DNA from 3 places in the Pseudomonas sp. S2_B10 genome. Region 3 is predicted to be linked to each of the others. Evidence: predicted binding sites of a transcription regulator. Region 3 holds the regulator's gene; each other region holds the start of a gene.

Region 1 (9,931 bases), 630 kb from region 3:
GGTACAACACCGCGATCCCGGTGCCTTGCAGCATCAATGCATAGTTGCTGTTGCGTCGGCGCAGCCACCAGCCCAGCGCAAGCAGAGCCAACGCCGCTGCCGCGACGCCGGCGTATCGCAACTCGATCGGCACCACCATGCCTTCGGTGGCGTAACGCAGTAAAAATGCCAGACCGAAAAACAGCAGCACCACGCCGACGCGCAGCACCGTGTTGCCGCCGAACAGCCAATTGCGCGCAGCGCTGATGCCGCGTTCGATCAGGCTCGGGCCACGGGGTTCGGCGGGTTTTTGCGGTGGTGCAACGGGAGCCGGTTCGGCGCGCCAGGCATCGGCCGGCAGCGGCTGGGTGGTTTCGCGGGCGACGGCGGAGACCGGTTCGAGTTCGGGGGGCAGTTCCCAGATCAGCTCAGGGGTCGGGGCAGCCTGCTCAGCCACGTCGACGGGTGCGGCGACTGGCTCGGCTTCAGGTGGCGGCGCGGGCGCATGCGAGGGCGAACCTTCCAGCACAAACAGCCGCTGGGCCACGCCTTGCAAGGCTTCGCGCACCTGCTCGAGTTGACGCTGTTGCTCCGCCGCCTGCGAGCCGAGGCGCGCAATGCGTAGCGCCTGGCCGATGACCAGCCCCAGCAGCGCACCCAACAGCGCGCCGCTGAATGACTCGTCGAGCAGTCCACCGAGCACCAGCCCGATCAACATGAACATCCATTGCATGGTCGATATCCCTAAGCAGCCCCGGGGCGGGGCGAGTCCGGCGATGGCTTCAGTCTAGGCACAAACCGTGTGGGAGCGAGCCTGCTCGCGAAGGCGGATTGTCAGCCAACATTTCTGTTTAAGTCGACGATCGCTTCGCGAGCAGGCTCGCTCCCACAGGGTACGGCGGTGATTGATGCCTTTTAACCGGCGCTCAGTATATCGATCCGGCCCAACAAACGTTGGGCCTTGCGCAGATTTGTCGGGGAAAGTTACTCCAGCGCTTTCCAGATATCCGTGGCGTACTCGCGAATCGTCCGGTCGGAAGAGAACCAGCCCATCCGCGAGGTGTTGAGCACCGCCGAACGCCACCAGTTCTGCGAGTCGTGCCAGTGCGCATCGACACGCTTCTGCGCTTCCCAGTAGGAGTCGAAGTCGGCGCAGACCAGGAAGCGGTCATAGTCGATCAGCGAATCGATCAGCCCGGTATAACGCGAGGTATCGTCCGGCGAGAACACACCGCTGCGAATCGCTTGCAGCACATCGTTCAAACGATGGGAGGCGGCGATGTCGGGTACGGCGCTGAACTCGTGGTTCTGCTTGCGCGCTTCAACCTGTTGCGCGCTGAGACCGAAGATGAACATGTGCTCGGCACCGATGCGCTCGCACATTTCCACGTTGGCACCGTCGAGGGTGCCGATGGTCAGCGCGCCGTTGAGGCCGAACTTCATGTTACTGGTGCCCGACGCCTCGAAACCGGCGGTGGAAATCTGCTCGGACAAATCCGCCGCCGGAATGATGCTTTCGGCCAGGCTGACGTTGTAGTTGGGCAGGAACACCACTTTCAGCAGGCCGCGCACGGTCGGGTCGTTGTTCACCACCCGAGCGATGTCGTTGGTCAGTTTGATGATCAGCTTGGCCTGGTGGTAACTCGCCGCCGCTTTACCGGCGAAGATCTTCACGCGTGGCACCCAGTCGACTTCCGGCTCGGCACGAATCGCCTGGTACAACGCCACGGTGTGCATCAGGTTGAGCAACTGACGTTTGTACTCGTGAATACGTTTGACCTGCACGTCGAACATCGCTGCCGGGTTGACCGCGATCCCGAGGCGCTCGTGAATCAGATAGGCCAGCGCCTTCTTGCTGTGCAACCGCTGCTCGGCGAAGGCTTTGCGGAAGGCGGTTTTCTCGGCGAACGGTTCAAGTTCGAGCAGGCGCTCTTCGGGATGGTCGAGCACATCCGGGCCGAGAGCGTCGATCAGCATCGAGGTCAGTTCCGGGTTGGCCTGATACAGCCAGCGGCGGAACGTGATGCCGTTGGTTTTGTTGTTGATCCGCTCCGGGTAGAGCTTGTGCAGTTCGGCGAATACGGTTTTGCGCATCAACTGCGTATGCAGACCGGACACGCCGTTGACGCTGTGGGAACCGAGGAACGCGAGGTTGCCCATGCGCACCCGGCGGCCGTTGTCTTCTTCGATCAGCGACACCGCGCGCAGCACGTCGAAGTCGTGAATGCCCTTGGCCCGCAGCGAATCGATGTGCTGCGCGTTGATCAGGTAAATGATCTGCATGTGCCGTGGCAGCATGCGTTCCATCAGCCCGACCGGCCAGGTTTCCAGTGCTTCCGGCAGCAGCGTGTGGTTGGTGTACGACAGCGTGTCGACGGTGACTTGCCATGCTGCGTCCCACGCGACGTCGTAGACGTCGACCAGTTGGCGCATCAGCTCGGCCACTGCAATCGAGGGGTGAGTGTCGTTGAGCTGGATCGCCGCGTGATCACCGAGGGTCAGCACCGAGGTGTGCATGTTGCGGTGACGGCGCAGCAGATCCTGCAGCGAAGCGGCGACGAAGAAGTATTCCTGACGCAGGCGCAGCTCTTGCCCGGCTTCGGTGCTGTCGGCCGGATAAAGGACGCGGGAGATACTCTCGGCGCGGGCCACTTCCGCCACGGCGCCCAGGTGGTCACCGGCGTTGAAGCGCTCAAGGTGCAGATCTTCCATGGCGCGGGCACGCCACAGACGCAGGGTGTTGACGCTCGCCCCGCGCCAGCCGACCACCGGCGTGTCATAAGCAATTGCGCGCACGGTTTCCGCCGGCGACCAGACCTGACGAGTCTTGCCGGAGGCATCGGTGACGGTTTCGACGCTGCCGCCGAAGCCGATCGGGTAGGCCACTTCCGGCCGTTCGAATTCCCACGGGTTGCCGAAATCCAGCCAGTGTTCGGTCTGTTCCTGTTGCCAGCCATCGACAATCGCCTGACGGAACAAGCCATGCTCATAACGAATGCCATAGCCATGGCCGGCGATGCCGAGGGTCGACATGCTTTCCATGAAACACGCCGCGAGCCGACCGAGGCCGCCGTTGCCGAGCGCCGCGTCGGGCTCCAGCAGGCGGATGCGCTCCAGATCGACGCCCAGTTCGGTCAACGCTTCACGGGCGACGTCGAGCAGCCCAAGGTTGCTCAGGCTGTCGTAGAGAAGGCGGCCGATGAGAAATTCCAGCGAGAGGTAATAAACCCGCTTCTGGCCTTTGCGGTAGATCTGCCGGGTGTGGTCCATCCAGTGTTCGACCATGTGATCACGCGCGGCCAGGGCAATGGCTTCGAACCAGTCATGGTCGAAGGCGTGATCGGGGTCTTTGCCCACGGCGTAGGTGAGTTTGGTCAGGACGGCGTCGCGGAACGCGGCCACCTCTGCTTCGCGAACTAGTGGTTCTTGAGTCATCAACAGGACCTCGAGCGAGCGGGAATTTTCTGAGCCTAGACGGTCTGACCGGCGGTAACGGCTCTGGTTCGGCAGTATTTGCGCGGACTGTGCAGCAGTCCGACATAACCTTGGCGGATGAACCAATGAATGCAGGGGCCGTGCCGTCCTGTCGGGCAAATTGCAGTCGTTGCGAAAATATCCGGCGAAAGGTTGTTCAAAATTCCACCGCTCCCGGTATGATCGCGCGCCCTGATGCATACACGCCTGGTAACTCCCGATGATGAAGCCCAACCTGATCGCCGCCGCCGAGATTGATCGTCTCGATACGTGGGCCAAATACTCGGCGCCGATGTGCGGCTCGTGCATGTCCAGCTGCTGCACGCTGCCGGTCGAAGTGAAGATCAAGGATCTGGTGCGCATCGGCGTGGTCGACGAGTTCGAACTGGGCGATCCGCCGAAGAACATCGCCAAGCGCCTGCAAAAGGAAGGCCTGGTCGAGCGCTTCAATCAGAAGTCGGGGATCTTCACCCTGCAGCGCATGAGCAACAACGACTGCTATTACCTGGATCGTAAAACCCGCCTGTGCACCATTTATGACAAGCGCCCGGACACCTGCCGCAACCACCCGAAGATCGGGCCGCGGCCGGGGTATTGCGCTTATAAGCCGAAAGAAGTCGAGCGGGTGCAGAATTTCCGGGCCATCGACAAATTTTGATCGCTGGGGAAGTTTTCGGCGGCTGATCGGCCGCTTTCGCGAGCAGGCTCGCTCCCACAATAGAGATCAGTGAACACGGATTTTGTGTGCACCCGAAATCCCACTGTGGGAGCGAGCCTGCTCGCGAAAGGGCCAGTGCAAACACTGCATAAACGCCAGACAAACAAAAACGCCCCCTGTCTCGCGACCGGGGGCGTTTTTTTATTCCAGGGCTGAATTACGCCTTGGCTTTCTTGGCAGCGCGGGTACGCTCGCTTTCGTCGAGGATCTTCTTGCGAAGACGGATCGACTTAGGCGTAACTTCGCACAGCTCGTCTTCCTGGATGTATTCCAGAGCCTGTTCCAGGGTGAAGCGAACAGGTGGGACCAGAGCGATGGTTTCGTCTTTACCCGAAGCACGCATGTTGTCGAGCTTCTTGCCTTTGGTTGGGTTCACACCCAGGTCGTTGTCGCGGCTGTTCTGACCAACGATCTGACCGTTGTAGATCTCCTGGCCGTGTTCTACGAACAGCTTGCCACGGGCCTGCAGGGTTTCCAACGAGTAGGTCAGAGCCTTGCCGGTTTCAACCGAAACCAGAACGCCGTTCTGACGGCCGGACATGTGGCCCGACTTCACTGGAGCGTAACGGTCGAAGATCGAGGTCAGGATGCCAGCACCGTTGGTCAGGGTCAGGAACTGGTTACGGAAACCGATCAGACCGCGAGCAGGGATGTTGTATTCCAGACGAACACGGCCCTTGCCATCCGGCACCATGTTGCTCAGGTCGCCCTTACGCAGACCCATCTCTTCCATGACCTTGCCCTGGGATTCTTCAGGGATGTCGATGGTGACGTTTTCGAACGGTTCCTGCTTCACGCCGTCGACTTCACGGATGATCACTTCAGGACGGCCCAGGGCCAGCTCGAAGCCTTCGCGACGCATGGTTTCGATCAGTACCGAGAGGTGCAGCTCACCACGGCCGGACACCTTGAACTTGTCAGCCGAGTCGCCTTCTTCAACGCGCAGTGCAACGTTGTACAGCAGCTCTTTGTCCAGACGATCCTTGATGTTACGGGAGGTCACGAACTTGCCTTCTTTACCGCAGAATGGCGAGTCGTTTACCTGGAAGGTCATGGAAACGGTTGGCTCGTCAACGGTCAGCGGCTTCATCGCCTCGACGGTGTTGATATCGCACAGAGTGTCCGAGATGAACAGCTCGTCGAAGCCGCTGATGCAGACGATGTCGCCAGCTGCTGCTTCGTCAACGTCGATGCGGTGCAGACCGTGGTGACCCATCAGCTTCAGGATACGACCGTTGCGACGCTTGCCGTCGGCGCTGATAGCGACAACCGGGGTGTTCGGCTTGACGCGACCACGAGCGATACGGCCAACACCGATAACACCCAGGAAGCTGTTGTAGTCCAGAGCGGAGATCTGCATCTGGAACGGACCGTCACGGTCAACGGCCGGAGGCGGAACGTGGTCGACTACTGCCTGGTACAGCGGAGTCATGTCTTCCGCCATGGCGGTGTGGTCCAGACCGGCAATACCGTTCAGGGCCGAAGCGTAAACAACCTGGAAGTCCAGTTGTTCTTCGGTCGCACCGAGGTTGTCGAACAGGTCGAAGATCTGGTCCAGAACCCAGTCCGGACGCGCGCCTGGACGGTCAACCTTGTTGATGACCACGATTGGACGCAGGCCGGCTTCGAAAGCCTTCTTGGTCACGAAACGGGTTTGCGGCATAGGGCCGTCTTGAGCGTCAACCAGCAGCAGAACGGAGTCGACCATCGACATTACGCGTTCAACTTCGCCGCCGAAGTCGGCGTGGCCCGGGGTGTCCACGATGTTGATGTGGTAGCCGTTCCAGTTGATGGCGGTGTTCTTCGCCAGAATGGTAATACCGCGCTCTTTTTCCTGGTCGTTGGAGTCCATCACGCGCTCGTCGTTGAGCTCGTTGCGCTCCAGGGTGCCGGATTGACGCAGGAGTTTGTCTACCAGGGTGGTTTTACCGTGGTCAACGTGGGCAATGATGGCGATGTTGCGTAGATTTTCGATCACTTGTGTATCTCGATCAGAGGATTCGGTTTGCTGACAAGTCATGGCAGCGATTAGCAGTAGTGTCCGGCATGGCCGTTACAGCTTGACGGCGGTGTCGGGGGGCCGGTGACGCAGGCCACAGGCAAACAGCCCCGGGCACTTAGCTCGGTCGATAAACGCGCACATTGGCATGCCCCTCACTGAGCAAATGGTGGGCATGCAGGCGACTCATCACGCCTTTGTCGCAATACAGCAGGTACTGGCGAGTAGGGTCCAGTTCCTTGAAACGTGCGTTCACTGCATAGAACGGCATCGTCTGTACCTCTATGCCGGCGAGCTCCAGCGGGTCATCCTCGGCGGCATCCGGGTGGCGGATGTCGATCACGATCTGACCGGCCAGCGCTTCGCTGACTTCTTCAATCTGCAAATCCTGGCCCAACTCGTCGATTACCCGATCGATCGGCACCAGTTTGGCGTTGGCGAGCGCACGCTCGAGTACCGCCATGTCGAATTCTTTCTCTTCGTGCTCAACCCGGCCACGCTTGGCGGCGGTCTTGGGGTTGACCGAAATCACGCCGCAGTATTCCGGCATGTGCCGGGCGAAATCGGCGGTGCCGATCTCGTTGGCGGTATCGATGATGTCCTGCTTGTGCGCGACGATCAGCGGTCGCAGCACCAGTTTGTCGGTCACGCAGTCGATCACCGACAGGTTCGGCAGCGTCTGGCTCGACACCTGGGAGATCGCTTCACCGGTCACCAGTGCATCGATGTGCAGGCGTTCGGCGATCTCGGACGAGGCGCGCAACATCATACGCTTCAAAACCACGCCCATATGACTGTTATCGACTTTGCCGAGAATTTCGCCCAGCACTTCCTCGAACGGCACACTGACAAATAGCACGCGTTGCGAGCTGCCGTACTTCTTCCAGATGAAGTGCGCGACTTCCATCACGCCCAATTCGTGGGCACGCCCGCCGAGATTGAAGAAGCAGAAGTGCGCCATCAGGCCGCGACGCATGATCTGATAAGCCGCCACGGTCGAATCAAAGCCGCCGGACATCAATACCAGCGTCTGCTCCAACGCACCCAGCGGGTAGCCGCCGATGCCGTTGTGCTGGCTGTGAATCACGAACAACCGTTTGTCGCGAACTTCGATACGGACTTCGATTTGCGGTGCTTTAAGGTCGATTCCGGCCGCACCGCACTCACGACGCAGCTTGCTGCCGACGTATTTTTCCACGTCCATCGAGCTGAAGGCATGCTTGCCTGCGCGCTTGCAGCGCACCGAGAAAATCTTCCCGGCCAGTGCATCGCCGTAGTGCTGTTTGCACTTTTCGGTGATGTCGTCGAAGTCGCCCAGCGGGTACTCGTCGATCTGCAGAAAATGCGCGATACCCGGCATGCAGGTCAGGCGCTCGCCCATCTCTTTCAAGGCTTTGGGGTCGGTAACGCGGGTTTCCAGCTCGAGATTGTCCCACACGCCGTTCACCACCACGGCCGGGTCCAGGTCACGGAGCACGGTGCGGATGTTCTTGGCCAACTGGCGGATGAATTTCGTCCGGACAGGTCGGCTTTTGATGGTGATCTCGGGGAAGACTTTTACGATAAGTTTCATGAAAACAGCGCGCGAACGGCCAGCCGAAAAAGGGGGGCGCGGATTATAGCGGAAATTGCTCAAGGTTTAACCAGTTAATGTGCAGAAGGTTTTGCTTGCACCAAAACAGGTCATTTCTGAATTTAAACGCAACATTAAGGGGCGGGATTTGTCGATTCAGTACCTCGCACGCCTTAATAAGCGTGAATTTGGGGCAAAAAACCCATGCTGGGGCACTGGCATGCAATTTGCTCCCTTGTGAGGCAGGTTGCCTTGGCAGAGTATTCGCGCCGGCATCACCATTATTAAGGGCATCCACTACCCGCCCTAATTCACCCGGAGGACACTATGTCGAAGTCGGTTCAACTCATCAAAGATCATGACGTCAAGTGGATTGATCTGCGCTTCACGGACACCAAAGGCACTCAGCACCACGTGACCATGCCGGCTCGCGATGCGCTGGATGACGACTTCTTCGAAGTCGGCAAGATGTTCGACGGTTCCTCCATCTCCGGCTGGAAAGGCATCGAAGCCTCCGACATGATCCTGATGCCGGTCGACGAAACTGCCGTGCTCGATCCGTTCACCGAAGACCCAACCCTGATTCTGGTGTGCGACATCATCGAGCCTTCGAGCATGCAGGGCTACGATCGCGACCCACGTGCGATCGCCAAGCGCGCCGAAGAGCACCTGAAAGCCACCGGTATCGGTGACACCGTATTCGCCGGTCCGGAGCCTGAGTTCTTCATCTTTGACTCGGTGAAATTCAAGTCGGACATCTCCGGCTCGATGTTCAAGATCTACTCCGAGCAAGGTTCGTGGATGTCCGACCAGGACATCGAAGGCGGCAACAAGGGTCACCGTCCAGGCGTGAAAGGTGGCTACTTCCCGGTTCCACCATTCGACCACGACCACGAAATCCGTACCGCCATGTGCAACGCACTGGAAGAAATGGGTCAGTCGGTTGAAGTTCACCACCACGAAGTGGCAACTGCCGGCCAGAACGAAATCGGCGTCAAGTTCAACACCCTGGTGAAGAAGGCCGACGAAGTTCAGACCCTGAAATACGTTGTGCACAACGTTGCCGACGCTTACGGCCGCACCGCGACCTTCATGCCGAAGCCACTGTACGGCGACAACGGTTCGGGCATGCACGTACACATGTCGATCTGGAAAGACGGCAAGAACACCTTCGCAGGTGAAGGCTATGCCGGCCTGTCCGATACCGCTCTGTACTTCATCGGCGGCATCATCAAGCACGGTAAGGCCCTGAACGGCTTCACCAACCCGGCGACCAACTCCTACAAGCGTCTGGTGCCAGGCTTCGAAGCTCCGGTAATGCTGGCCTACTCGGCTCGCAACCGTTCCGCTTCGATCCGTATTCCTTACGTGTCGAGCCCGAAAGCCCGCCGTATCGAAGCACGCTTCCCGGATCCGGCTGCCAACCCGTACCTGGCCTTCGCAGCACTGCTGATGGCCGGTCTGGACGGTATCCAGAACAAGATCCACCCAGGCGATGCCGCCGACAAGAACCTGTACGACCTGCCGCCTGAAGAGGCGAAAGAGATTCCACAGGTTTGCGGCAGCCTGAAAGAAGCCCTGGAAGAGCTGGACAAGGGCCGCGCGTTCCTGACCAAGGGCGGCGTGTTCTCCGACGACTTCATCGACGCTTACATCGCGCTGAAATCGGAAGAAGAAATCAAGGTTCGCACCTTCGTGCACCCACTGGAATATGAGCTGTACTACAGCTGCTGATCCGGTAGCGCTGCGTAAAGCGGCGTGACACAAGAGGCCTCCTTCGGGAGGCCTTTTTTATTGCCCGGCACAGTTCATTTACCCTGTGGGAGCGAGCCTGCTCGCGAAAGCGGTGGGTCATTGAAGATGATGGTGACTGATGCGACGCCTTCGCGAGCAGGCTCGCTCCCACAGGGGATCCATGGTGTCTGAATGATCTTTGGATGTGTCGCCAGTTGGGCCAACCGCCGCACCTGTCCTATGCTGCTACCCATCGCTTCCAACCCCGGTCGATTTCATGGGTCGCACGTTTCTCTACATTCTGCTGCTGATCGCTCTGCCCGCCGCCGGGCAGATCTACAAGTACACCGACGCCAACGGCAACACGGCGTACAGCAATCAGCCGCCGGACGGCGTGCAGGCGCAACCGGTCGAGCTGCCGCCACTCAATCGGGTCGAGCCGCAAGCACCGAGC
Region 2 (9,931 bases), 660 kb from region 3:
GTGTTGGTGCGGCCGGTGTTGATGGTCTGCTGGAACGCGTCCCAACCGGTGGTGTTGGTACCCACGGTCATGCCGTCGCCGATGCCCAGATCGATGGTGGTCTGGTCGCCGTTGTAGCTGAATGTGCCGTCAGAATTCTTCGAATACGGCGCGGTGTCGGTTTTCGAACCGGAGAACAGGTAGTTGCCGTTGGCATCCTTGGCGTTCATCAGGCCCAGCACTTGCTGTTGGATCTCACCCAGTTCCGAGGCATATGCCTGGCGGTCCTTGTCGGTGATGGTGCCGTTGTTCGCGGCCAGCGCCAGCTCTTTGGCTCGCGCAAGCGCCGTGGTAATCGAATCCAGAGTGGACTCCTGCACGGTCAAGGCGCTTTTGGTGGTGTTGACGTTGGTCTTGTACTGATCGAGCATCGCCGCCTGCTGGCCCAGCTGCAGCAAGCGCCCGGCACCGATCGGATCATCGGCGGCGGTGTTGATACGCTGCAGGCTGCTCGCCTCGCTCGCGGTAGCGACAGCCTTGTTGAAGTTACGCTGATAATCCGAAGCTTGCGTTCCGTAATACTGGGCGGTGGAAATGCGCATGAATTACGACTCCTTAAAGGCTGTTGATCAGCGTGGCGAAAGTTTCCTGCGCAGCTTTGATGATCTGCGAAGACGCTGTGTAGTACTGCTGGTACTTGACCAGGTTGCCGGTTTCTTCGTCCAGGTTGACCCCGGACAACGAATCGCGGGCACCCTTGGCGTTCTCCAGAATCGCCGTGGTTGCGGCGCTGTCGGACTTGCCTTGGGCGGTCTTGGTACCGACGTTGGTCACCAGGGTGTTGTAGGCGTCGGTCAGGCTGATGCCCTTGCTCGCCGAACCGGTGTCCACGGTCTGTTTGGTTTGCAACGCGACCAGTGCCTGGGCGTTGCGGTTGTCCGAAGACGCCGCACCAGTCAGGTTCATGGTGAAGGTCTCGCCGGTTTTCGGCGTGCCGCCCACGGTGGTCTGCACGGTGAAGGTCTTCTGTACGTTCGGCGTGACGGTAGTGTCCATCACCGGGTTGCCGCTGGCATCGACGATGCCGACTTTCAAATTCAGCGTGTTCGACTGGCCAGGCACGATGGTGCCGGTGCCGATGGTCGCGCCCTTGGCGTCGACCAGGTTGTACGACTGGCTGCCACCGCTGGCTGCGCCGAACACCAATTTGACCGGTGTCGAATTCTTCAGCGCCGCCTGCATGTCAGCCTGGGCGGTCGGGTTGTAGATGTCGATCTTATTGCTGAGCGTCGGCTGGGTGTACGTGCCCAGACCGTTGGCGCTGGCGACGCCGGTCAGCGGACCTGCCGCAGCGATTTTCTTCGGATCACTGAGCACGGTCTGAATGCTCGCCGCCGCGTTGCGGGTCGGCGTGATTTTGAACGAGTCACCCGCGCTCAGCGCGCCGCCATTCAAGGCCAGGGTGAAACCGTCGATCACTGGCGGCGGATTGGTCGTTGTGCTGAATGCGCCCAGATCGGTGCCGTCGGAACGTTTGACGGTGTAATCGGTAGCGCTGGTGAAGGTCACCTGATAATCGCTGGTGGTCAGCTTGCCGGTGTCCTTGATGGTCACATCGAGGTTGCCCGAACCGGCGCTGTTGCCATCCTTCGCAATGCTGCGCTGACTGATCAGGGCGGCACTGTTGATGTTGTTGAAAATCGCCGCGCCGAAGTCACCGTTCTTGTCGATGCCCTGGGCTTGCTGGCTGTTGATCTGATCGGCAATCACCAGGGCCACGCGACCGAGCTCGTTGAGCGATGGGTCGAGGACTTCCTTGCGATAGGTCAGCAGACCGCCGATTTCGCCACCGCTGATCACCGAAGTGATGTCGATGGTGCTCGAACCGCGATCCATCTGGATCGACATGCGCGACGGGTCGGTCTTGCTCGCGACCATGCTCAGGCTGTTGGTGGTGTTGCCGATGACCAGCGGCTGGCCGCTGCCGACATAAATGTCGAAGCTGGTGCCGCGCTCGACGACTTGCGCACCGGTAAGCTCGGAGAGTTGACGCACGGCTTCGTTACGGCTGTCGAGCAGGTCGTTCGGCGCCCCGCCGCTGGTGGAGATTTCGCCGATCTTCTGATTGAGATTGGCGATCGCCGTGGCGAGCTTGTTCACCTGGGCAGTCATGTCGCCGAGGCTGCCGTTGATCGTGGTGTTCTGATCGTTGAGCTGCTTGGCCAGGGTATTGAAACGGCTGGTCAGCGCCTGCGCGCCGGTCAGCACCGACTGACGCGAAGTGTCATCGGTGGCCGACGTCGATACGCCCTGCATCGAGGTGAAGAATTTCTGCAGTACACCGGTCAGGCCAGTGTTGGTGTCCGACAGCATCGCGTCCAGCGGCGTCGCCTGCTTGAGGAAGGCAGCCGATTCGCTGTCCAGCGAAGTCGCGGTGTGCAGCTGCGATTCCAGGTACGAGTTGTACACCCGGCGCACGTCGGCCAGGGTTGTGCCCGTGCCGATGAAAACGCTGCCGTACTGCTGCGAGGACTTGGTGCCCTGCACGGTTTGCTGACGTGAATAACCGGCGGTGTCGACGTTGGCAATGTTGTTGCCTGTCGTAGCCAGAGAGGACTGGCTGGCCGACAGTCCCGACATCCCGATATTGAGCAAACTCATGGTTCAGACCTTATTACCTGGTGCCTTATAAAGGCGTGGTGGAGACACCCGCCGCAGCGTAGTTTTCAAAACTGTTCATCTGCTTGGCAATTTGCGAAATCTTCGTCGCGTAGTTCGGGTCGGTGGCGTAACCGGCCTTCTGCAACTCGCGTACAAACTGTTCTGGGTTATCGGCCGACTTCAGCACTTCTTGATAGCGATTGTTGCTCTGCAGCAACGTCACCAGATCGTGGAAGCTGTCCTTGTACGAGGCGTAGGAACGGAACTCGGCCGTCTCCTTGACCATCGCGCCATTGCGGAACTCGCTGGTGATCGCGCGGGCCGAATCGCCCTTCCAGTTGCTGCTCGCCTTGATGCCGAACAGGTTGTGGCTGCTGCTGCCATCCTGAGCGCGCATGACCGATTTGCCCCAGCCGGTTTCCAGTGCCGCTTGCGCCACCAGATAACGCGGATCGACGCCGATGCGGTCGGCGGCTTCCTTGGCCATCGGCAGCATGGTATTGACGAATTCGTCGGCAGAACTGAAGGCTTTCTTCGCCGGTGCCAGCGGAATCTGCGCCATGGCGCGGCCGTAGACCTGCATCTGCCCGCCAGCGGCTTTCTGCTCTTCAGCACGGGCCAGCCAGTCACCGTTGTACAAGGCGCCTGAGCCTGTGACGGCGGTGGTCGCAGCCCGTTGTGGCAAGGCGTTGGTCGCTGCTGCTGCAGTGGCCACGCTCGGCGCCGACGGCACCAGACCGGCGAGCAAGCGATCGGCCAGTTTCGGCGGCAATGCCAGACGCCGCTGGTTGATCAGCGCCATGTCGTTGCGATGGGAAATATCGGTGTTGTTCGGAGCATGCACCGAGCGCGATGCCCACAACGGACGCTCGCCGTTGACGCGGGACAGCGGACCGGTGGCGACGGTGCCAGCGGCAATCGGCGTCGGCACGGCGGCGGCCTTGGCCAGCGCTTCCTGCTGCTTGGCGGCGGACGCGGCGGCAGCCTCGCCCGGCGCCATCGGCTTGTTCTTGGACATCTGGCGGATCAGCACGTCGGCCAGGCCGATACCACCGCCCTCGCGGGACATCGAAACCGCCAGCTGCTGGTCGTACATTTCCTGATACTGCTTGGCCGCCGGCGTGTTCAGCGGGTTGTCCTGACCAAGCGCTTCGGTGGCCGAGCGCATCGACTTGAGCATTTCGCCGAGGAACAGCGACTCGAATTCCTGCGCAACCTTGCGCATGTTTTCGTCGCTGTTCTTGTCGCCGACCTTGAGCTGGTTCAGACGATTGAGGTCGGAGTAGGACCCCGAATCGCTGCTGCTGACCAGACCGCTTTTGCGCATATCCATGGTGGCTGGCCTCAGATCACGATCAGGTCGGCTTGCAATGCGCCGGCCTGCTTCAGAGCTTCGAGAATCGCCATCAGGTCACCCGGTGCTGCGCCGACCTGGTTCACCGCACGGACGATCTCGTCGAGGGTGGTGCCCGGGCCGAACTTGAACATCGGTTTGGCTTCCTGTTCGGCATTCACTCGCGAGCGCGGTACGACGGCGGTCTGGCCGTTGGACAGCGGGCCAGGCTGGCTGACGATCGGGTCTTCGGTGATGGTCACGGTCAGGCTGCCGTGGGTCACGGCGGCTGGCGACACTTTCACGTTCTGGCCGATGACGATGGTGCCGGTACGCGAGTTGATGATGACTTTTGCCACCGCCTGCCCAGGATCGATTTCGAGGTTTTCCAGGATCGACAGGTAGTCGACGCGCTGGCTCGGATCCAGTGGCGCAGTGACCCGCACCGATCCGCCGTCGATGGCTTGGGCGACGCCAGGGCCGAGCATGTCGTTGACCTTGTCGACGATGCGCTTGGCGGTGGTGAAGTCGGAGCGGTTGAGGTTCAGCGTCAGGCTGTTGCCCTGGTTGAAACCGCTCGGCACCGCACGTTCCACCGACGCACCGCCAGGGATGCGACCAGCCGACGGAACGTTGACGGTGATCTTCGAACCATCGCGGCCTTCAGCGTCGAAACCGCCAACCACGAGATTGCCCTGAGCGATCGCATAGACGTTGCCGTCGATACCCTTGAGCGGCGTCAACAGCAAGGTGCCGCCGCGCAGGCTCTTGGAGTTACCGATCGAAGACACGGTGATGTCGACCTGCTGACCTGGCTTGGCAAACGCTGGCAGATCGGCGCTCACCGATACCGCCGCGACGTTCTTCAACTGCACGTTGCCCGATCCCGGCGGTACCTTGATGCCGAACTGCGAGAGCATGTTGTTGAAGGTCTGCAGGGTGAACGGAGTCTGAGTCGTCTGGTCACCGGTGCCGTTAAGCCCGACCACCAGGCCGTAACCGATCAATTGGTTGGAGCGCACGCCGGAAATGCTGGCGATGTCTTTCAGCCGCTCGGCGTGTGCGGTGAACGCCGCAGACATCAACAACGCGGCCACCATAAGGCTCTTGAAATTCAAAGTCGCCACCTAGAAAGGGAACAGCGGGCTGAGGAAGAAACGGTCGAACCAGCCTGGCTGACTCGTATCGGCAAACGCGCCGGTACCCGAGTAGGTGATGCGCGCATCGGCGACACGGGTCGACGACACGGTGTTGTCGGTCGCGATGTCATCGGCGCGGACCATACCGGCGATGCGCACCAGTTCGTCACCGGTGTTGAGCGTCAGCCACTTCTCGCCACGCACGGCGATGATGCCGTTGGGCAGCACGTCGGCCACGGTCACGGTGATCGAACCGGTCAGGCTGTTGCTCTGCCCGGACTTGGCGTCGCCCTTGGTCGAACGGTCGGCGCTGTAGCCAGCGTTCAGGCTCAGGTCACCGCCACCAATTGGGTTGTTGGTGGTCAGGCTGGAGCCGAACAACGAGGTCAGACCGATCGAGTTATCGCTGTTCTTGTCCATCTGCGAGTTGGCGTTCTTGCTCGCCTGGGTGCGCTCGTTCAGGGTGATGGTGATGATGTCACCGACCCGGAACGCCTTGCGGTCGCTGTACAGGTTCTGCTCGAAGCCGGCCTGATAGATCGAGCCGTTATTGGCAGCCGCCGGCAACGGTGTGCGCGGCAACACCGGGGCGTAGTAAGGGTCATTGGGCTTGGGCGTCGGGGCGACGCAGCCCGCGAGCGAGACGACCCCACTCAATGCCAGAACAGATACAAAGCGCTTCATGACCCTACCTCACGGTGTTGCTGGCGACCTCAGGCCACCCCAAAGACTGGATTACAGATTCTGCGTTACGAACGAGAGCATCTGGTCGGCGGTGGAGATCACCTTGGAGTTCATCTCGTAGGCGCGTTGAGTGGTGATCATGTTGACCATCTCTTCAACGGTGCTGACGTTCGAGGTTTCCAAAGTGTTCTGCAGCGTGGTACCGAAACCGTTCAGGCCCGGGGTGCCGATCTGTGGCGCGCCGGAAGCAGCGGTTTCCAGGAACAGGTTGTTGCCCACTGCTTGCAGACCGGCCGGGTTGATGAAGTCGGCGGTCTGCAGGTTGCCGATCACTTGCGAGGCCGGGTTGCCGGCGATGGTGATCGACACGGTGCCGTCACGGCCAACAGTGAAGGTCTGCGCATCGTTCGGGATGATGATCGCCGGTTCCAGGGCGAAACCGCTGGCGTTGACGATCTGGCCATTGGAGTCGAGGTGGAAAGTACCGTCACGGGTGTAGGACGTGGTGCCGTCCGGCTGCAGGATCTGGAAGAAACCGCGACCGTCGATGGCCATGTCCAGCGGCTGCTCGGTGGTTTGCAGGCTGCCGGCGGTGAAGTTTTTCTGGGTGCCGACAATGCGCACACCGGTACCCACTTGCAGACCCGACGGCAGTTCGCTGTCCTGGGTCGACTGGGCGCCTGGCTGACGCTTGATCTGATAGAGCAAGTCCTGGAACTCGGCACGGTCACGTTTGAAACCCGTGGTCGAAACGTTCGCCAGGTTGTTGGAAATGGTGGTCAGGTTGGTGTCCTGGGCGGACAGACCGGTTTTGGCAACCCATAGAGCCGGAAGCATTCGATTCTCCTCGTGCGCCTGTTTTACGGCGCGACGTTCTGATAATTAGCTGATCTGCAAGACCCGAGCCATGGCCTGGTCGTCGTCTTTGGCGGTGTTCATCATCTTGACGTGCAACTCGAACTGCTTGGCCAGGGCCAGCACCGAAGTCATTTCTTCCACGGCATTGACGTTGCTCGACTCAAGGAAACCCGAGACCAGTTTGACGTTGGCGTCGGCTTGCGCCGGCTGGCCGTCCTTGGTGTAAATCGAACCGTCGAGACCTTTGTTCATGTTCTTGATGTCCGGGTTGACCAGCTTGATCCGGTCGACTTCGGCCATGACGCGCGGACCTTCGCCCATTGCGCGAATGCTGATGGTGCCGTCTTCGCCGACTTCCACCTGCTGCTCGGGCGGCACGGCGATCGGGCCGCCGTTACCGATCACCGGCATGCCGTTGCCGGCGCGCAGTACGCCGAGGGCGTCGATGTTGAGGCTGCCGGTACGCACGTAGCTTTCGCCGCCGCTGGGGTTTTGCACGGCGATGAAACCGTTGCCGGATACCACGACGTCGAGTTCACGTCCGGTCTGCACCAGTGAGCCCGGCGTGAAGTCGGTGGCGGGACGTTCGCTCATGGCAAACGCGCGCGCCGGAAAGCTGTCGCCGAATACCGGCATCGAACGCGCCTGCTCGAGGTCGCGCTGAAAGCCGTTGGTGGAAATGTTCGCCAGGTTGTTGGCATGCGCCCGCTGCGCCAGTGCGTTCTGGCTGGCGCCGGTCATTGCCACATAAAGGTACTTGTCCACAGTGTTTCCTCTGCATGCCGGACGTTTGCCGCCCACCGCTGTACTGCTCAGCCATAAGCAATTTGCAGACCAACTTTTTATTGGCGGGCGAAGGCCCGGTAAACAGGGGACTTGGGGGGATCGGAGGGGGAATCTGAAATGGGTCGAAGACGAAAAACCGGCGGTGTCATGCCGGTTAGTGGCAATCCTGAGTTCGGCGGGGGATGGAGATCCTGTGGCGAGGGGATTTATCCCCGTTCGGCTGCGCAGCAGTCGCCAAGCCTGCAAATGAGGTCGCCGGGAAGAAAAAGCGGGGCGGCTTCGCCGCCCATCGGGGATAAATCCCCTCGCCACAAAGGCTCTATTTAGCTTTCGGAGGTTTTGCCAACCTCATACTCACGCAGCTTGTTGGCAATGGTGGTGTGCGAAACACCGAGCCGCTTGCCCAACTGCCGACTGCTTGGATGCTCGGAATACAAGCGTTCCAGCACCGCTTTTTCGAAACGCCCGACGATCTCGTCCAGACTGCCGTCGAGGGAAAAATCGCCAAGCGGCTGACGCACGCCGTAATCCGGCAGGCGAATATGTTCGGCCTTGACCGTGCCGCCGTCGCACAGGGAAACCGCCTGGAACAGCACGTTCTCCAGTTGCCGCACATTGCCCGGCCAGTGGTAATGGCTGAGGCGATCCATCGCCGCCGGGGCCAGTTTCGGCAGCGGACAACCGATCTGCCGACTGGCCTGGTCGAGAAAGTGTTCAACCAGCGGCGTCAGACCGTCGAGGCACTCGCGCAGCGGCGGGATGTGCAGCGACAGCACGTTCAAGCGGTGATAGAGATCCTGACGAAACTCACCGCGCGCGCACAATTCGGACAAGTCCACCTGCGTCGCGCAGATCACCCGCACGTCCAGATACACCTCTTCATCACTGCCGACGCGACGGAAGCAACCGTCCTGAAGAAAGCGCAGCAATTTGACCTGCAAACGCGGGCTCATCTCGCCGACGCCATCGAGAAACAGCGTGCCGCCAGCGGTCAATTCGAGCAGGCCAAGCTTGCCCTCAGCGCGAGCGCCTTCGAAGGCGCCGGGGCCGTAGCCGAACAACTCGGTCTCGGCCATCGACTCCGGCAGTCCGGCGCAGTTGAGCGCCATCAACGGTGACTGTCCGCGCGGGCTGGCGAGGTGGCAGGCGCGCGCCAGCAATTCCTTGCCAGTGCCAGTTTCGCCTTCTATTAATAGCGGCGCATCCAGCGGCGCCATGCGCCGCGCTTCGCGGACCACAGCGGCCATGACTTTCGAGCTTTGAAAGATGCTGTCGAACCCGCGCAGTTCCTGCTTGCGCACATTGTAGATTCGCTCGCCGACACGGTCGGCGCGATGCAGAGTCAATACGGCGCCGGCCATGGCCTCGCTGTCGTCGTGTTCCGATTGCAGCGGCGCGATGTCAGCGAGAAAGATGTCGCCCTTGACCTTGACCCGCATGCCGTTGATTCGCGATTTGTTGGCGCGCACCAATTCCGGCAAATCGAAATCCTCGGCGTAGCGCGACAGCGGAATCCCCGGCACCTCATCGACGCGCACCCCGAGCAACTGCGCCGCCGCGCGGTTGGCCGCAACGATCGAACCGCCCATGTCGATCGACAGCACCGGAAATTCCAGCGCGCCGAGCAGTGCGTTCAATTCCATGTGCCGGCGTTCGCTGGGCATCAGCCCGACGCGCTTGACCCCGAACACCCCGCCGATTGCCTCGAACTTGGGGCGCAACGCCTGGAACTGGATGTTGATCAGGTTCGGGCAGTGCAGGTAGATCGCATTGCCATGCTCACCACCCACCTCGCCGCGAGCGACGTTGATCCCGTACGCCACCAGCAGATTGAGGATGTCACGCAGGATGCCGATGCGGTTCTGGCAGTGGACTTTGATGCGCATAGAAAAAGGCCCGACAGGTTTGAAAGGTAAACACATGTCCTTGTGGGAGCGAGCCTGCTCGCGAAGGCGCCAGCACATCCAGTATCGATGTGTCAGACAGACCGCTTTCGCGAGCAGGCTCGCTCCCACAGGGTTCTGTGGCGCGCCCGGGGCAGATGTTTCTGTCGAGGCACGCAGATAGTTGTCAAGATTATGTGACAGCCCCGACCCTTTTCAAACCCGCCAATCACCGTAAATGCGCATTACCCGACAAAGCGTAACGATAACTTTACGAAATACGCAGAATTTTCCTACGCACACACCGGTCAACATGCTGCACGCCCTGTCACTCTCGGGTATTCCTTTAGCCATCGCTGGACATAACAAAAACGAATTTCCTAGCAGGAGAGCAGCATGAAGCAGACGCAATACGTGGCTCGCGAGCCCGATGCGCAAGGTTTTATCGACTACCCCGCCGAAGAACATGCGGTGTGGAACACGCTGATCACTCGCCAGTTGAAGGTGATTGAAGGTCGTGCGTGCCAGGAATATCTGGACGGTATCGAAAAACTCGGTCTGCCCCACGACCGCATCCCGCAACTGGCCGAGATCAACAAAGTCCTCGG
Region 3 (9,931 bases):
CGGTGGGTTCGCTTTTGCTGTTGGCGGGTATGACTTTACTGGTCGCCCACGCTTTGCAATGGCTGAATCTGGAACCGAGGCTGTTACGTGCCTTGCAGGGCGGTGCCATCTGCGCCTTGGGCACGGCGCTTGGCGCGGTGCCGGTGCTGGTGATCCGCCGCATGCCGCAGGCACTCAGCGACACCTTGCTGGGATTTGGTGCCGGGGTGATGCTGGCGGCGACGGCGTTTTCGTTGATCGTGCCGGGCATAGCTGCAGCTGAGAGCCTTGGCCTGACGCCGTGGGCCGCCAGTGGCCTGATCTGCTTCGGCATCCTGCTCGGTGCGTTCGGTCTGTATCTGGTGGATCGGCGCATTTGCGGTGCCTCGCCGGAAATGCTCGTCGGCACGCTGGAGCATCCGGTAATTCCACCGCGAATCTGGCTGTTCGTGTTCGCCATCATCGCGCACAACATTCCGGAAGGCATGGCGGTTGGCGTATCTGCCGGAGGCGGGATGGCGGACGCCGACAGTCTGGCGATGGGCATTGCGTTGCAGGATGTGCCGGAAGGACTGGTGATTGCTCTGGTGCTGGCCGGGGCGGGAATGTCGCGGGTCAGGGCGTTTCTGATCGGCGCGGCGTCGGGGCTGGTCGAACCGATATTTGCGCTGCTGTGTGCGTGGCTCGTGAGTCTGGCTCAGGTGCTGTTGCCGTTGGGGCTGGCACTGGCGGCGGGGGCGATGTTGCTGGTGGTGACCCACGAAGTGATCCCGGAATCGCGCCGTCATGGGCATGACAAGCTGGCGAGTCTGGGCCTTCTGATCGGGTTTTGTCTGATGATGGTGATGGATACGGCGTTGGGGTGAATGGAGGCGAGGAACAGTGTCCCCGCCTCGAGGATTATTCACCTTCGTCGAAATACCTTTCGATCAGATCGACCAATGCGTCCATGGCTTCCTGAGCCTGTTCGCCTTCGGTGCTCAAATGGATCTTGGTGCCTTTGCCCGCCGCGAGCATCATCATTGCCATGATGCTCTTGCCGTCGACAGTCGTTTCAGGTATGCGTCCCACTCGGATCGTGCAGTCTGGATACTGACCCGCCACGCCGACAAATTTGGCCGATGCCCGGGCATGCAGGCCCAGCTTATTGATGATTTCGATTTCACGAGCAGGCATCGCGGTGTGGATCCTTTAGGTGAGGTCGCGGTGGCGAACCTGGACGTTCTTCAGGGTTTTCTGCAGGGCCTGACCCAGTCGTTCGGTCAGGTAGACGGAGCGGTGATGCCCGCCGGTGCAGCCAATGGCAATGGTGACGTAGGCGCGGTTGCTGGCGGCGAAGCGTGGCAGCCACTTGTTCAGGTAGGCGTAGATGTCCTGATACATTTCTTCGACATCCGGCTGCTGCGCCAGGTACTCGGCCACAGGGGCATCGAGGCCGGATTGCGCGCGCAGCTCCGGTTTCCAGTACGGATTGGGCAGGCAGCGCACGTCGAACACGAGGTCGGCGTCGACCGGCATGCCGCGCTTGAAGCCGAACGACTCGACCAGAAACGCCGTACCGGGCTCCGGTTGATTCAACAGGCGCAACTTGATGGTGTCGCGCAGTTGATACAGATTCAGACTGGTGGTGTTGATCTTCAGGTCGGCCAGATCGGCGATCGGACCAAGCAGGGCGGTTTCGTCGTGAATCGCCTCGGCCAGTGAGCGATTGGCGTTGCTCAGGGGGTGACGACGACGGGTCTCGGAAAAACGCTTGAGCAGGGTTTCTTCATCGGCGTCCAGGTACAGCACATCGCACTTGATATGCTTGGCACGCACGTCTTCGAGCAACTCAGGGAAACGTGACAGATGGCTGGGCAGGTTGCGCGCATCGATCGACACGGCGACCAGCGGCTGCGCCAGTTCTGTGTGAATCAGCGCTCGCTCGGCCAGTTCCGGCAGCAAACCGGCCGGCAGATTGTCGATGCAGTAGTAGCCGTTGTCCTCAAGGACATTCAGGGCGGTACTTTTACCCGAGCCCGAACGGCCACTGACAATGATCAAACGCATGATTAGTGCCCGTTCTGCTCGTCCAGTACGACCTGGTACAAGGCTTCATTGCTCGGAGCGCTGCGTAGCTTGTCGCGCACTTCCTTGCGGTCGAGCATGCTGGCGATCTGGCGCAACAACTCCAGATGCGCGTCGGTTGCGGCTTCCGGGACCAGCAATACGAACAACAGGTCCACCGGAGCGCCGTCGATGGCGTCGAAATCGATCGGGGCTTCGAGGTGCAGCAGGGCGCTCACTGGCCCCGCGCAGCCCTTGAGGCGGCAGTGGGGAATGGCGATGCCGTTGCCAAAACCGGTGGAGCCGAGTTTTTCACGGGCGATCAGCGCCTCGAAGACATCCTGCATCGCCAGATCCGGCACTTCGCGGTGGATCAGGTTGGCAATCTGTTCGAGGGCTTTTTTCTTGCTGCCGCCCGGCGCGTTCACTTGGGAACGGCCGGGGGTCAGGATGGTTTCAAGTCGGATCATGGATAGGGGTGTTAACGACCGGTCGCGCCCTGGAGGAGGCTCTGGGTCTTTTCCTTATGCTTTTTGAGTTGGCGATCCAGCTTGTCGGTAAGTGAGTCGATCGCAGCGTACATGTCGGTATCTTCTGCGTTTGCGACCACTTCACTGCCGGGAATATGCAAGGTGGCTTCGATCTTCTGTTTCAGCTTTTCGACGCACATCGTGACCTGCACGTTGGTGATCTTGTCGAAATGTCGCTCCAGTCGCTGGAGTTTTTCCTCGATGTAGGAACGCAGAGGTTGGGTCACTTCCAGTTGGTGTCCACTGATGTTGACTTGCATACAGCTTCTCCTTCGTTGCCAGTGCATAAAGCGGCAGGCCGAAAAGCCTGCCACTGGAACGCTGTAACGTGGCTTACATCAACCGCTTGCGTTCGCTCGAAGGCGCGATTCCGAGGGATTCGCGGTACTTGGCGACGGTGCGGCGAGCCACCTGAATGCCTTGTGCCTCCAGTAAACCAGCGATCTTGCTGTCACTCAACGGCTTTTTCTGATTTTCCGCAGCGACCAGTTTCTTGATGATCGCGCGGATCGCCGTGGACGAGCATTCGCCGCCTTCGGAGGTGCTGACGTGGCTGGAGAAAAAGTATTTCAGCTCATAAATACCGCGCGGGGTATGCATGAATTTTTGTGTGGTCACCCGGGAAATCGTCGATTCGTGCATGCCGACCGCTTCGGCGATGTCATGCAATACCAACGGCTTCATTGCTTCGTCGCCGTATTCGAGGAAGCCGCGCTGATGTTCGACGATCTGCGTGGCCACTTTCATCAGGGTTTCGTTGCGGCTCTGCAGGCTCTTGATGAACCAGCGGGCCTCCTGCAACTGGTTGCGCATGAAAGTGTTGTCGGCGCTGGTGTCGGCACGCTTCACGAAACCGGCGTACTGGGCGTTGACGCGCAGGCGAGGCACCGATTCCTGGTTCAGCTCGACCAGCCAGCGCTCGTTGTCCTTGCGCACGATCACGTCGGGAATGACGTATTCGGCTTCGGTCGACTCGATCTGTGAGCCGGGACGCGGATTGAGGCTCTGCACCAGTTCGATGACCTGGCGCAGCTCGTCTTCCTTGAGCTTCATGCGCCGCATCAACTGGCTGTAATCGCGGCTGCCGAGCAGGTCGATGTAATCGGCGACAAGCCGCTTGGCCTCGGTCAGCCACGGCGTCTTCGCGGGCAGCTGGCGCAATTGCAGCAGCAGGCATTCGCTGAGGTTGCGGGCGCCGATACCAGCGGGCTCGAATTGCTGGATGCGATGCAGGACGGCTTCGATTTCGTCGAGCTCGATGTCCAGTTCCGGATCGAACGCTTCAAGAATTTCTTCGAGTGTTTCGTCCAGATAGCCCTGATTGTTGATGCAGTCGATCAGGGTGACAGCGATCAGGCGATCGGTGTCGGACATCGGCGCCAGGTTCAGTTGCCAGAGCAGATGGCTTTGCAGGCTCTCGCCGGCGGACGTGCGGGTGGTGAAATCCCACTCATCGTCATCGCTGCTGGGCAGGCTGCTGGCGCTGGTCTGGTAAACGTCTTCCCAGGCAGTATCCACTGGCAGTTCGTTGGGGATGCGCTCGTTCCAATCGCCATCCTCGAGGTTATCCACCGTCGGGGCGGTTTCCTGGTAGGAGGGTTCCTGGATTTCGGCGGGCTTCTGTTCGGCGTTGTCGGCCAGCGGATCGGCATTGTCGAAGTCGTCGCCTTCTTCCTGGCGCTCGAGCATCGGATTGGATTCCAGAGCCTCCTGGATCTCCTGTTGCAGGTCCAGGGTCGACAATTGGAGCAGGCGGATGGCCTGTTGCAGCTGCGGTGTCATCGTCAGCTGCTGGCCCATTCTCAAGACTAGCGATGGTTTCATGGCAGGGGCTTAACACCTTATTCGCCGGCGCTTTGCGCCATCCACTACAGGGCACCGAAGCGCCAAACTTAAGCAAATTATATGCCTGAAACTGAAGTGTTTGCCTAGAGCGCTGTAACAATTAAAGCGGATAAATGCGCCTTGAATCGATACAGCGCTGTCGCGCTTACAGGCGGAACTCGTGACCCAGATACACTTCCTTGACCAGATCGTTGGCCAGGATGGTCTCGGCATCGCCTTCAGCGATCAGTTGACCGTCGTTGACGATGTAAGCGGTTTCGCAAATATCCAGCGTCTCACGCACGTTGTGGTCGGTGATCAGCACGCCGATGCCCTTGGCCTTGAGGTGATGGATGATCTGCTTGATGTCGCCGACCGAGATCGGGTCGACACCGGCGAACGGTTCGTCGAGCAGGATGAACTTGGGTGCAGTGGCCAGGGCGCGAGCGATTTCCACCCGGCGACGCTCACCGCCGGACAGGCTCATGCCGAGGTTGTCGCGGATGTGGCTGATGTGGAATTCCTGCAGCAGGCTTTCCAGCTCCTTGCGACGACCGGCCTTGTCCAGCTCCGGGCGGGTCTCGAGGATCGCCATGATGTTGTCGGCGACCGACAGTTTACGGAAGATCGACGCTTCTTGCGGCAGATAGCCGATACCGGCCTTGGCGCGGCCGTGCATCGGCTGGTGGCTGACGTCCAGATCATCGATCAGCACACGGCCCTGATCTGCCTGCACCAGGCCAACGATCATGTAGAAGCACGTAGTCTTGCCGGCGCCGTTCGGACCGAGCAAGCCGACGATCTGCCCGCTGTCGATCGACAGGCTGACGTCACGCACGACCTGGCGGCTTTTATAGGCCTTGGCCAGATGCTGAGCTTTCAGAGTTGCCATTACTGGGATTTCTCTTCGGTTTTCTTCTTCGGCTGGATCACCATGTCGATGCGCGGACGCGATTCGGTGACCTTGCTGCCCGTGGCGCGACCGGCGCTGGCCAGCTTCTTCACGGTGTCGTAGACGATTTTTTCGCCCTGGGTGACGTTGTTATCCTTGTCGATAACCTTGGCCTTGTCGATCAGCACCACCCGGTTCTGCTGGGCGTGGTATTGAATCGTCACGCCGTAGCCCTTGACCGGGTTGGCGTCGCCCTGGGTCTGCAACTGCTCGAAGTAAGCCAGGTTGCCTACCGAGGTCACCACGTCGATGTCGCCATTGGGCGCGCGCGTCATGGTCACGGTGTTGCCTTTAACGATCATCGAGCCTTGGGTAATGATCACGTCACCTTTATAGGTGGCGATGCCATTCTTGTCGTCCAGTTGGGCGTCGTCGGCCTGAATGCGGATAGGCTGCTGCTGATCGTTCGGCAGGGACCAGGCGCTCGCGCTTCCCAGTGCTGCGCCCAGACTGAGCAAAATAGGGAGGGTTTTAACGAGCCTCATACTGTCCTCTTACGTTCGATTGCAGGTGTATCCTGCTGTCCTTCAGGTACGCTTTCATTCCGACGCCAGTCGATACGCCGCCAGCGCCCTCGATTCTAACGGGTTGCGCGGTCTGCGCATATTCTTGCTGCGGGAACACGGTCATGCGGGTGCTGGTGATCAGGGTGCCGCGCTGTTTCTCGTCGGTGCGCTGTACGCGGACCGAATCGATCAATTCCACTTCGGTGCCGCCCGAATTCACTTCGCCGCGCTCGCTGGTCACGTGCCACGGGAAGTTGGTGCCGCGGTACATGTTCAAATCAGGCTTGGTTACCAGAGTGACATCAGTGGCCTTGACGTGCTCGGCCTTGTCGGAGGTCATCTCATACTGCACCTTGCCGTCGGGCAGGTATTGAATGGTATGCGTGTTGGTCGCGTACCAGTCGATCGGATTCTCGGCGGCCGAGACTGGCGGCTTGTCGAGGAAGCGCTCCGGGCTGATGTTCCAGTAGCCCACCGCAGCGAAAATCGCCGCGATGCAGCCGAACAGCAGGAAATTGCGAAACTTTTTGCTAAACATGGTCAGGCTCACAGGTACGCGGCGTTGGCCGCTTCGAGGCGGCCCTGGGCGCGCAGGATCAATTCGCAGAATTCGCGGGCGGCACCTTCGCCGCCACGGGCGCGGGTAACGCCGTGGGCGTGTTCGCGGACGAAATCGGCAGCGTTGGCCACCGCCATGCCCAGCCCTACACGGCGGATCACCGGCAAGTCTGGCAGATCGTCACCGAGATAGGCGACTTCTTCATAGCTTAGGCCCAGTTGCGCGAGCAGACCGTCGAGTACCACCAGTTTGTCCTCGCGCCCCTGAAACAGATGCGGGATGCCGAGGTTTTTCGCGCGGCGCTCGACCACCGGGGTCTTGCGACCACTGATGATCGCCGTCTGCACGCCGGCATTCATCAGCATCTTGATGCCCTGGCCGTCGAGGGTGTTGAAGGTCTTGAACTCGCTGCCGTCTTCGAGGAAGTACAGGCGCCCGTCGGTGAGCACACCGTCGACGTCGAACACTGCCAGTTTGATCGCTTTGCCGCGTTGCAGCAGATCGTTGCTCATTACATGACTCCTGCGCGCAGCAGATCGGAGAGGTTGAAGGCGCCGATCGGGCGATCCTCCTCGTCGACGACTACCAGGGCGTTGATTCGATGGTCTTCCATGATTTTCAGGGCTTCGGCGGCGAGCATGTCGGGCCGGGCGGTCTTGCCGTGTGCAGTCATCACCTGGTCGATGGTGGCGCTGCGGATGTCGATGGCGCGATCCAGCGTGCGGCGCAAATCACCGTCGGTGAAGATCCCGGCGAGCTTGCCATCGGCCTCAATAATTGCGGTCATGCCCAGACCCTTGCGGGTCATTTCCATCAGCGCGTCCTTGAGCAGGGTGCCGCGTTGTACCTGCGGCAGCTCCTGTCCGGCGTGCATGACGTTTTCGACTTTCAGCAGCAGGCGACGGCCAAGGGCACCGCCCGGATGCGAGAACGCGAAATCTTCAGCGGTGAAACCACGAGCTTCCAGCAGCGCCACGGCCAGGGCATCGCCCATGACCAGTGCGGCCGTGGTCGAAGAGGTCGGTGCCAGATTCAGCGGGCAGGCTTCGTGCTCGACATGCACATTGAGATTGACCTCGGCAGCCTTCGCCAATGGCGACTGTGGATTGCCGGTGACGCTGATCAGCTGGATACCCAGGCGTTTGATCAATGGCAGCAGCGTTACGATTTCGTTGGTCGAGCCGGAGTTCGACAGGGCCAGAATCACATCGTCGCGGGTGATCATGCCCATGTCGCCGTGGCTGGCTTCGGCCGGATGCACAAAAAACGCCGGAGTGCCGGTGCTGGCCAGGGTGGCGGCGATCTTGTTGCCGATGTGCCCGGATTTGCCCATGCCGACTACGACCACACGGCCCTTGCTGGCCAGAATCATCTCGCAAGCGCGTACGAAATCGGCGTCGATATGGGCCATCAAGCCTTGGACGGCTTCCACTTCGAGGCGGATGGTGCGTTGTGCCGATTGAATCAGGTCGCGGGTTTTGCTCATGTCAGAATCGTATGGGCCGATGAAAAGGCGGCGATTATAGCGGTTATGTGGCAAAGCCTCACGCAAGTTCGACGTGCTTTGTCATTACTGGTTACCAAAACCCTCTGAAACTCGCTCAGGCCCTCTTCAGTCGGCGATCTTGGCCGGGTTCTCGCTTGGGCGCTCAGCCTTTGCAGTGATATAGTTCGCCGCCAGTTCGGCCTGCCCGGGATGCAGGTGTTTCCGAGGAAAGTCTGGCATCCCAGTGAGAGGCTGCATCGCAAGGAGTTTAGATGAGTGCCGATAACGCCTACGCGGTCGAGCTGAAGGGAGTCTCCTTCAAGCGCGGTGCGCGGAGCATTTTCAATAACGTCGATATCCGCATCCCGCGCGGCAAGGTCACCGGCATCATGGGGCCTTCCGGCTGCGGCAAGACCACGCTGCTGCGCCTGATGGGCGCGCAGTTGCGGCCGTCCGGCGGCGAAGTCTGGGTCAACGGGCAGAATCTGCCGACGCTGTCGCGCAGTGATCTGTTCGATGCGCGCAAGCACATGGGCGTGCTGTTTCAGAGCGGTGCGCTGTTCACCGACCTCGATGTGTTCGAGAACGTGGCCTTTCCGCTGCGGGTGCACACGCAACTGCCGGAAGACATGATTCGCGACATCGTCCTGCTGAAATTGCAGGCCGTGGGGCTGCGTGGCGCCATCGACCTGATGCCGGACGAACTGTCCGGCGGCATGAAGCGCCGCGTGGCGCTGGCCCGGGCGATTGCCCTCGATCCGCAGATTCTCATGTACGACGAGCCCTTCGTGGGCCAGGACCCGATCGCCATGGGCGTGCTGGTGCGCCTGATCCGCCTGCTCAACGATGCACTGGGAATCACCAGCATCGTGGTCTCGCACGACCTGGCGGAAACCGCGAGCATTGCCGACTACATCTATGTCGTGGGCGATGGTCAGGTGCTGGGGCAGGGCACGCCGGATGAGCTGATGAATTCGGATGACCCGCGTATCCGCCAGTTCATGACCGGTGATCCCGATGGCCCGGTGCCGTATCACTTTCCAGCGACGGATTACCGCGCAGATCTTCTGGGGAAGCGTTGATGCGCAGAATTTCATTGATGGAACGCGTGCGTCGGTTCGGCGAATCGGCGATCGACGCGGTCGCGGTGTTTGGTCGGGCGACCCTGTTCCTGTTTCACGCCCTGCTGGGCCGTGGCGGTATCAGCGGTGGTTTTGGCCTGTTGGTCAAGCAGCTGCATTCGGTCGGCGTCATGTCGCTGGTGATCATCGTGGTCTCCGGCATTTTCATCGGCATGGTCCTGGCGCTGCAGGGCTTCAGCATTCTTTCCAGCTATGGTTCAGAGCAGGCTGTAGGGCAGATGGTCGCCCTGACGCTGCTGCGTGAACTGGGGCCGGTGGTCACGGCGTTGCTGTTTGCCGGGCGGGCCGGTTCGGCGTTGACCGCCGAAATCGGCAACATGAAATCCACCGAGCAGCTGTCCAGCCTGGAAATGATCGGTGTCGATCCGCTCAAGTACATCATTGCCCCGCGCCTGTGGGCCGGCTTCATTTCCCTGCCGGTGCTGGCGATGATTTTCAGCGTCGTCGGCATCTGGGGCGGTTCGTGGGTGGCGGTCGACTGGCTGGGCGTCTACGAAGGCTCGTACTGGGCGAACATGCAGAACAGCGTGAACTTCACCAGTGATGTGCTAAATGGCGTGATCAAGAGTGTCGTTTTCGCCTTTGTCGTGACCTGGATCGCCGTATTCCAAGGCTATGACTGTGAACCCACTTCCGAGGGAATCAGTCGTGCCACCACCAAGACCGTGGTGTTTGCCTCGCTGGCAGTGCTCGGCCTGGACTTTATTCTGACCGCTTTGATGTTTGGAGATTTCTGATGCAAAACCGCACCCTGGAAATCGGTGTCGGCCTGTTCCTGCTGGCAGGGATCCTGGCTTTGCTGCTGCTCGCCTTGCGCGTCAGCGGCCTGTCTCCGACTTCGTCCACCGACACTTACAAGTTGTATGCGTATTTCGACAATATCGCCGGTCTGACGGTCAGAGCCAAA

Evidence for each region. Region 3 encodes sigma-54, which starts transcription at its own class of promoters, with help from an activator protein. Its sites were predicted from a motif close to ANTGGCATNNANNTTGCTNT; they were not measured.
Region 1: the regulator sigma-54 is predicted to act here: its motif matches at 7,958-7,977, upstream of glnA (type I glutamate--ammonia ligase).
Region 2: the regulator sigma-54 is predicted to act here: its motif matches at 7,474-7,493, upstream of AB4O45_RS20685 (flagellar basal body rod protein FlgF).

The regions. Positions count from the first base shown of each region.
Region 1 is NZ_CP162768.1:3,335,429-3,345,359, reverse strand. It holds gene AB4O45_RS15035 (DUF2339 domain-containing protein) at 1-712, opposite strand, end outside; gene AB4O45_RS15030 (glycogen/starch/alpha-glucan phosphorylase) at 964-3,414, opposite strand; gene AB4O45_RS15025 (YkgJ family cysteine cluster protein) at 3,674-4,111, shown strand; gene typA (translational GTPase TypA) at 4,329-6,149, opposite strand; gene thiI (tRNA uracil 4-sulfurtransferase ThiI) at 6,289-7,743, opposite strand; gene glnA (type I glutamate--ammonia ligase) at 8,071-9,477, shown strand; gene AB4O45_RS15005 (DUF4124 domain-containing protein) at 9,755-9,931, shown strand, end outside.
Region 2 is NZ_CP162768.1:4,626,952-4,636,882, reverse strand. It holds gene AB4O45_RS20715 (flagellar hook-associated protein 3) at 1-581, opposite strand, end outside; gene flgK (flagellar hook-associated protein FlgK) at 595-2,640, opposite strand; gene flgJ (flagellar assembly peptidoglycan hydrolase FlgJ) at 2,666-3,973, opposite strand; gene AB4O45_RS20700 (flagellar basal body P-ring protein FlgI) at 3,985-5,073, opposite strand; gene flgH (flagellar basal body L-ring protein FlgH) at 5,101-5,796, opposite strand; gene flgG (flagellar basal-body rod protein FlgG) at 5,848-6,633, opposite strand; gene AB4O45_RS20685 (flagellar basal body rod protein FlgF) at 6,679-7,419, opposite strand; gene AB4O45_RS20680 (sigma-54-dependent phenylalanine hydroxylase transcriptional regulator PhhR) at 7,764-9,326, opposite strand; gene phhA (phenylalanine 4-monooxygenase) at 9,720-9,931, shown strand, end outside.
Region 3 is NZ_CP162768.1:3,962,920-3,972,850, forward strand. It holds gene AB4O45_RS17605 (ZIP family metal transporter) at 1-845, shown strand, start outside; gene AB4O45_RS17610 (HPr family phosphocarrier protein) at 880-1,155, opposite strand; gene rapZ (RNase adapter RapZ) at 1,171-2,028, opposite strand; gene ptsN (PTS IIA-like nitrogen regulatory protein PtsN) at 2,031-2,495, opposite strand; gene hpf (ribosome hibernation-promoting factor, HPF/YfiA family) at 2,507-2,815, opposite strand; gene AB4O45_RS17630 (RNA polymerase factor sigma-54) at 2,889-4,379, opposite strand; gene lptB (LPS export ABC transporter ATP-binding protein) at 4,546-5,271, opposite strand; gene lptA (lipopolysaccharide transport periplasmic protein LptA) at 5,271-5,816, opposite strand; gene lptC (LPS export ABC transporter periplasmic protein LptC) at 5,803-6,375, opposite strand; gene AB4O45_RS17650 (KdsC family phosphatase) at 6,384-6,908, opposite strand; gene AB4O45_RS17655 (KpsF/GutQ family sugar-phosphate isomerase) at 6,908-7,882, opposite strand; gene AB4O45_RS17660 (ATP-binding cassette domain-containing protein) at 8,155-8,964, shown strand; gene mlaE (lipid asymmetry maintenance ABC transporter permease subunit MlaE) at 8,964-9,761, shown strand; gene mlaD (outer membrane lipid asymmetry maintenance protein MlaD) at 9,761-9,931, shown strand, end outside.